Regions from separate parts of the Kitasatospora sp. NPDC058048 genome, predicted to be linked through region 3. Evidence: riboswitches for the same ligand, from Rfam matches in the RefSeq annotation. Region 3 holds a riboswitch; each other region holds the start of a gene.
What was found. Region 3 has a riboswitch for cobalamin ahead of ACFVVA_RS37520 (ribonucleoside-diphosphate reductase subunit alpha). Riboswitches for the same ligand answer to the same signal wherever they lie in the genome.

Region 1: another riboswitch for cobalamin. It lies ahead of ACFVVA_RS22555 (HoxN/HupN/NixA family nickel/cobalt transporter); the one in region 3 lies ahead of ACFVVA_RS37520 (ribonucleoside-diphosphate reductase subunit alpha).
Region 2: another riboswitch for cobalamin. It lies ahead of ACFVVA_RS17185 (CoA-acylating methylmalonate-semialdehyde dehydrogenase); the one in region 3 lies ahead of ACFVVA_RS37520 (ribonucleoside-diphosphate reductase subunit alpha).

Annotation. Positions count from the first base shown of each region.
Region 1 covers NZ_JBHVRT010000021.1:64,495-66,751, reverse strand. The annotation lists gene ACFVVA_RS22555 (HoxN/HupN/NixA family nickel/cobalt transporter) at 177-1,292, opposite strand; cobalamin riboswitch at 1,323-1,536, opposite strand; gene ACFVVA_RS22550 (metalloregulator ArsR/SmtB family transcription factor) at 1,619-2,002, shown strand; gene ACFVVA_RS22545 (hypothetical protein) at 2,061-2,257, shown strand, end outside.
Region 2 covers NZ_JBHVRT010000014.1:139,275-141,531, forward strand. The annotation lists gene ACFVVA_RS17180 (rhodanese-like domain-containing protein) at 1-563, shown strand, start outside; cobalamin riboswitch at 935-1,126, shown strand; gene ACFVVA_RS17185 (CoA-acylating methylmalonate-semialdehyde dehydrogenase) at 1,338-2,257, shown strand, end outside.
Region 3 covers NZ_JBHVRT010000054.1:15,101-17,357, forward strand. The annotation lists gene ACFVVA_RS37520 (ribonucleoside-diphosphate reductase subunit alpha) at 1-1,080, opposite strand, end outside; cobalamin riboswitch at 1,273-1,407, opposite strand; gene ACFVVA_RS37525 (glycosyltransferase family 39 protein) at 1,480-2,257, opposite strand, start outside.

The DNA.
Region 1 (2,257 bases), on a different contig from region 3:
TATGTCACTGCCGGTCCTGTGCGAGTACGACCCGGTCGCCCGGCCGGCACGTCGACTTCCGCGAGGAGCGCCGACCCGGGGCGCACCCGGCCCCCGGAACGCGAACGGCGCCTCCCCGCCGCGGGGAGGCGCCGTTCCGGCGTGCGCGGGCAGGCCGCTGCTCGCGGCCGGGTGGCTCAGGAGCCCTCGGGCGTCCAGCGCTTCTCGACCCCGGCGAGCTTCCAGTACCCGATCGCGATCGCCCAGACGACCACGAACAGCCCGGCGATGGCGTAGCCGACGTTGTCCAGCGAGATGTCGGCGATGAAGCCGGTGACCGGGTCGGTCAGATCGAGCTTCTCGTGCAGCACCCCGACCAGCTCGATGGTGCCGATGACGAAGGCCACCGCGATCGACAGACCGGTGATGGTCAGGTTGTAGTACACCTTCCGTACCGGGTTGGCGAAGGCCCACTGGTACGCGAAGTTCATGAACGTCCCGTCCAGGGTGTCGAACAGGCTCATCCCGGCCGCGAACAGCAGCGGCAGGCAGACGATCGCGTACCAGGGCAGCCCGGAGGCGGCGCCCGAGCCGGCCATCACCATCAGGGTGACCTCGGTCGCGGTGTCGAAGCCCAGCCCCAGCACCATGCCCACCGGGAACATCTGCCCGGGCCGGGTGATCGAACGGGTCGCCCGGTTCAGCACCCGGGCCATGAAGCCGCGCGAGTCGAGGTGCGCCTCCAGCTCCTTCTCGTCGAACTTTCCGGCCCGCATCGAGCGGAACACCCTGAGGATGCCGAGCAGCGCCGCCAGGTTGAGCGCGCCGATCAGGTAGAGGAACACGCCGGAGGTGGTCGTCCCGATCACGCCGAGCCACTTGTGGGTGGTCGACTCGTCGTCCATCAGGGTGTTCGCCAGCTGCGCGCCGCCCGCCACCAGGGCAGCCATCACCACCACCATCGAGGAGTGCCCGAGGGCGAACCAGAAGCCCACCGAGACCGGGCGCTTGCCGTCCGCCATCAGCTTGCGGGTGGTGTTGTCGATCACCGCGATGTGGTCGGCGTCGAAGGCGTGCCGCATCCCGAGGGTGTACGCGGTGATACCCAGGCCCACCCCGAAGACCTGGGTACCGACCGCGTACTTCTCGGGTGCGACCAGGAAGATCAGCGTGCCGAAGGCCACCACGTGCATGGCCACGATCACCGCCATCAGCCCGGCGGTACGGACGGTGTCCTCGCGCCGCCACTGGAAGCTGGGCAGCGCGGACGGGGCCGGTTCGGCCCCGGCGGCAACGGTTTCGGGCAGGGTCATCTGCGGATCACGCTCCAGCACCTCGTGGAAAACCTCGTGAGATGCCGTGGCCGGTCTCCTGGCTGACGGGACGCCCGTACCCGCCTTCCCAAGCGCGCGAGGCGCCCAGTGGCTCCATGGGTACGGACGACGTTCCTCCGCGGACGGAGGAACGACCCGATCACAGTGGCGAGGGCCGCTCCGGGCTGGGACCCCTGAGGGTCCGTCACCGGTCTTCCCGAGCACCACGGCGGGGAACACCGTAGGGGCCACGCCCCGACCCGTGCAAGGTTGCGCACCTGCGCAGGTGTCCAGGATCACAGACCGCCGCCTGCGAGAATGTCCGCATGCATCTCGTACCGGCCGACCGCGCGGGCCACCGCACCATCGACGGGCACCGGGTCTGCGAGGCCATCGCCGCGATCGGCGACCCGGCCCACGTCCGGTCCTGGGCCGAGCGGTTCTCCCTGCTCGCCGACCCCGGCCGGCTCGCCCTGCTGCTCGCCCTCCACCGGGCCGGGCCGCTCGCCGTCACCGACCTCGCGGTCGCCACCGGCATGCGCGACCCCGCCGTCTCCCAGGCCCTGCGGCTGCTCCGCACGGCCGGCGTGGTCACCGGCGACCGGGACGGACGCGTGGTGCGCTACCAGCTCGTGGACGAGGCCATGCGCCCCCTCCTCGACGAGTGCGCCGCCGGCGAACACCACGAGCCCACCGCGGCCACGGGCTGACCCACTGGCCCGGCCCCGGAACCGCGCCGCGGCCGGAGCGGATGAGTACGATCATGACGTGCCGTCCCGCCCCCACGCCTGGCCCGCCGACCGGTGGAACACCCGACCGGTCGGGGCCCGCGTGCTGGCGGTCGCCCGCACCCTCACCTCGGCCACCCGGGTCCTGGACGTCCTGACCCTGCTGAACCCGGACGGCATCGAGCGGTACTTCACCGTCAACCCCGGCTCCGCCTTCGCCGACCGCGCCCTGGACGA
Region 2 (2,257 bases), on a different contig from region 3:
TCGACGCCCGCAGCCCCCAGGAGTTCGGCGCGGGACACATCCGCGGCGCCATCAACGTCCCCGTCGACGGCCGCTTCGCCGAACAGGCCGGCACCGTCCTCACCCCCGACAGCAGCATCGCGATCATCGCCCCGCAGGACCGCGAGGGCGAGGTCATCACCCGCCTCGCCCGCATCGGCTTCGACCACATCGCCGGCTACCTGCGCAACCCCGGCAACGCCCTGCCCGCCCTCGCCGACGAGGTCACCCCCGCCGGCCGCCTCACCGCTGACCGGCTCCGCACCGCGCTCGCCGACGAGCAGCCCCCCACCGTCCTGGACGTGCGCACCTGCGGCGAGCGCGAAACGGGCTCCATCGAAGAATCCCTGCACATCCCCCTGACCGAACTCCCCGGCCGCCTCGACGAGATCCCCACCGACCGCCCCCTCGTCGTCCACTGCGCCAGCGGCCACCGCTCCTCCATCGCCGCCAGCCTGCTGCGCCACCACGGCCACACCGAGATCTCCGACCTCCTCGGCGGCTACGCCGCCTGGCACACCCTCACCCACCCCGCCCGGGTCTGAACCCAGCTGCCCCGGGCCACCCCCGTCGGGGCCGCGGGGTGCTCCCGAAGCCGCGCCTGCCACCGGACTTCAGGACAGGATCCCGGTCCTGGAGTCCGGCGAGCGTCGCGACCGTGCTGGTGCCGATGATCCGGCCCGGGGAAGTGCCGGCATCCCCCTCGTCGCACGTCTGCTTCAGCAGCGAGCATCGGGTGTTGCGGGCTGCCGGCTCGGACGAGCTGTTGCAGTAGATCGGGATGGCACTCGCCCAGGCCCCGTTTGCAGGCCGGTCTGCTTCGGGTCCTGGGTGCCAGGCCCCGGAACGAGGCCGGGGAGAGCTCGGCGTGGCGAGATCACGGTGGTGCGACGCGAGCACGAATCCCTGGACTTACTAGGACGTCCAACTATATGGTCGATGACAGGTCCGCGGTGTCAGGGAAGCCGGTGTGAGTCCGGCACGGTCCCGCCACTGTGACCGGGGAGTCCGTCCTCGCAGATGACAGCCACTGGCAGCCAGCCGGGAAGGCCTGAGGGCGTGCGGTGATCCGGGAGTCAGGATACCGGCCGCGGGTGATCCGTGTTTTCCACGAGGATGGAGACGACACGCATGACTCCGGGCTGCTCCCGTTCCGCTGCTCCTGGCTGTCCTGTGCCGACGGCTGTCGGAGCCCACCTGCTCTGACGGTACGTCATGCCACCGCCACCGTGACGCTGCGGGGCCGCATCACCGTGCGCCCGCCCGTCGGCGGCGGCCTCCATTCCTCCTCTCCCCACCCCTGTCGAGAGAAGGAACCGATGGTCCGAGAACTGACCCACTTCATCGCCGGAAAGCCCACCGTCGGCACCTCCGGTCGCTTCGGCGACGTGTACGACCCCAACACCGGCCGGGTGCAGGCCCGGGTGCCCCTGGCGAGCCGCGCCGAGGTCGAGGCGGTGATCGCCGACGCCGCGCAGGCCCAGCCCGCGTGGGCCGCCTGGAACCCGCAGCGGCGGGCCCGCGTCCTGTTGCGCTTCCTGCAGCTGGTCGAGCAGGAGAAGGAGGAGCTGGCCCGGCTGCTCTCCGCCGAGCACGGCAAGACCGTGGCCGACGCCCATAACGACCTCCAACGCGGGCTGGAGGTCGTGGAGTTCGCCGCCGGGATCCCGCACCTGCTGAAGGGCGAGTTCAGCGACAACGCGGGCACCGGCATCGACGTCTACTCGATGCGCCAGCCGCTCGGCGTGGTCGCGGGCATCACGCCGTTCAACTTCCCGGCGATGATCCCGCTCTGGAAGGCAGCGCCCGCGCTGGCCTGCGGAAACGCCTTTGTGCTCAAGCCCTCGGAGCGCGATCCCTCGGTGCCGCTGCGGCTGGCCGAGCTGTTCCTGGAGGCCGGGCTGCCGCCGGGCGTGCTCAACGTGGTCAACGGCGGCAAGGAGGCCGTGGACACCCTGCTGGAGGACCCGCGGGTGCAGGCCCTCGGCTTCGTCGGCTCCACACCGGTCGCCCAGTACGTGTACGCCACCGCCGCCGCGCACGGGAAGCGGGCGCAGTGCTTCGGCGGCGCCAAGAACCACATGATCGTGATGCCGGACGCCGACCTCGACCAGGCGGCCGACGCGCTGGTCGGCGCCGGGTACGGATCGGCCGGCGAGCGGTGCATGGCGATCTCGGTGGCCGTCCCGGTGGGGGAGGAGACCGCGGACGCCCTGGTGGCGAAGCTGGTCGAGCGGAT
Region 3 (2,257 bases):
CTCGGGCACGTCGGCCGGGGAGAACAGCGACCAGTCCTGGTTGGCGTTGACCCGGCGCATGAACTCGTCCGGGATCCAGTGCGCCAGGTTGAGGTTGTGGGTGCGGCGGGCCTCTTCGCCGGTGTTGTCGCGGAGCTCCAGGAACTCCTCGATGTCGGCGTGCCAGGTCTCCAGGTAGACGCAGGCCGCGCCCTTGCGGCGGCCGCCCTGGTTGACGGCGGCGACCGAGGAGTCGAGGGTGCGCAGGAACGGCACGATGCCGTTGGACTTGCCGTTGGTGCCGCGGATCAGGCTGCCGCGCGAGCGGATGCGCGAGTACGACAGGCCGATGCCGCCGGCGTGCTTGGACAGGCGGGCGATCTGCGCGTAGCGATTGTAGATCGAGTCCAGGTTGTCCAGCGGCGAGTCGAGCAGGTAGCAGCTCGACATCTGCGGGTGGCGGGTGCCGGAGTTGAAGAGCGTCGGCGAGGAGGTCAGGTACTCCAGGCGGCTCATCAGGCCGTACAGCTCGGCCACCTCGCGCACGGACTGCTCGCTGTCGCCGACCGCCAGGCCACAGGCGACGCGGAGCAGGAAGTGCTGCGGGGTCTCGATCACCTTGCGGGTGATCGGGTGGCGCAGCAGGTAGCGGGACTGCACCGTGCGCAGGCCGAAGTACTCGAAGCGGTCGTCGCCCTTGGTGTCGACGAGCGCGTCCAGGGCGGCCGCGTGCTTGGTGACGAAGGCGGCGGTGGTGTCGCCGATCAGGCCCTCGGCGTGGCCGACGGCGATCGAGGCGGAGAAGGACACCGAGCCCTGGCTGTTCGCCTCGTCGACGATCTCCAGGGCGAGCAGGCGGGCGGCGAGCTTCGAGTACTGGGGGTCCTCGGCGATCATCGACGCGGCGGCGTCCACGGCCAGCCCGCGCAGCTCGGCGAAGTCCGAGCCGGCGTGGCGGCCGCGCAGCGCGGCGGCGGCGACATGGCCGGGGTCGACCTCGGTGAGGTCGGTGCTGCGGTCGGTGAGCAGCCGCAGCAGCGCGCCCCCGGGGTCGGAGACCGTCGGGTCGGTGAAGGCGGTACCGGAGCCCTGGGCGGGCAGGGTGGCTGAGGCAGCGGTGGTCAAGGCGCTCTCTCCTGGCGGCGATCGGCGGCGGTGATCGGGGGGCCACCGGGCCGATCTGGGCAGGGGAGCACGGCGCGAACGCAAAAAAGCGTCGCGCGAGGTGACTCCCCGGCCCGCCCGCGAGGCCCGGAGGGGTACTGCTGGTGCCGGCGCGGCCTCTGCGGGAGGGCCGTGGCGCACGCCGTCGGCAGGTACTCGGACTCGCGGGGCGCGGCTGCTGGAGCCGCCCGCTCACCGCTGCGGGGCAGTCCCGGATTCGCACCGGGTTCCCCTGCATCGACAGCAGAAGCGAGCATACATGTAGTGCCGCCGGACTGCGGCGGCACCATATGTTGTGCCTGTCGTGTCGCGGATGTGCGTGGGCCGGGCGGCCGGTCAGTGCTTCAGATAGACCTTGTACGTACTCGAATCGCCGGTCGGCGAGGTGAACTGGGCGACCAGCCGGTAGTGTCCGGCGGTGCTCAGGGCCTCGCTCAGGGCCCGGTCGGTGGCCCTCGGCGCGGTGCTGTCGAGGACGACCATGGTGAACCAGCCGTCCCGGATCGCGGCCACGCTGCCGTCGTCGCCGTGGTGCTCGACCCCGGCCCCGTCGCGGTAGTCCGTGCCGGCGCGCGCGGAGATCCACTGCTCGGGCCTGGAGACGCCGCCGAGGTAGTACTCGGCGAGTCCGTCGACCTCGGTGAGGTAGCGGCCCTGGGGCTCCGTGTGGACCCGCAGGACGGCCAGCAGGCGGCCGGAGTCGGGCCCGTTCTGGTAGCGCAGGGCGGACTGCTCCAGACCGAGGGCGAGCAGGGCGACCCAGACCAGGATGCCGAGCTGGGGGTGGCGGAAGTGGGCACCGACCAGCCGGGTCAGGCCGACCCCGGCGAGCGGGGCGGCGAGCAGCATGCCGTAGCCGAGGTGGCGGAACAGCGCGCCGGAGGTGCCGGTCCACAGGTGGGCGGCGGGGACCAGCAGGGCGGTGGCGGTCAGGACGGCCCCGAGCAGGGCGCGCCGGCCCCGGGTGGTGGGGAGGGCGTCCTTCTCCGGCGCGTCGTGCTCGGGCATCTGTTCGCGGCGTGCGTAGGCGATGGTGCCGGCCACCGCGAGGACGGTGAACAGGCCGGCCCACTGGAGCGTGCCGAGCAGGATCGAGCCGGCCGAGCCGGGGGCG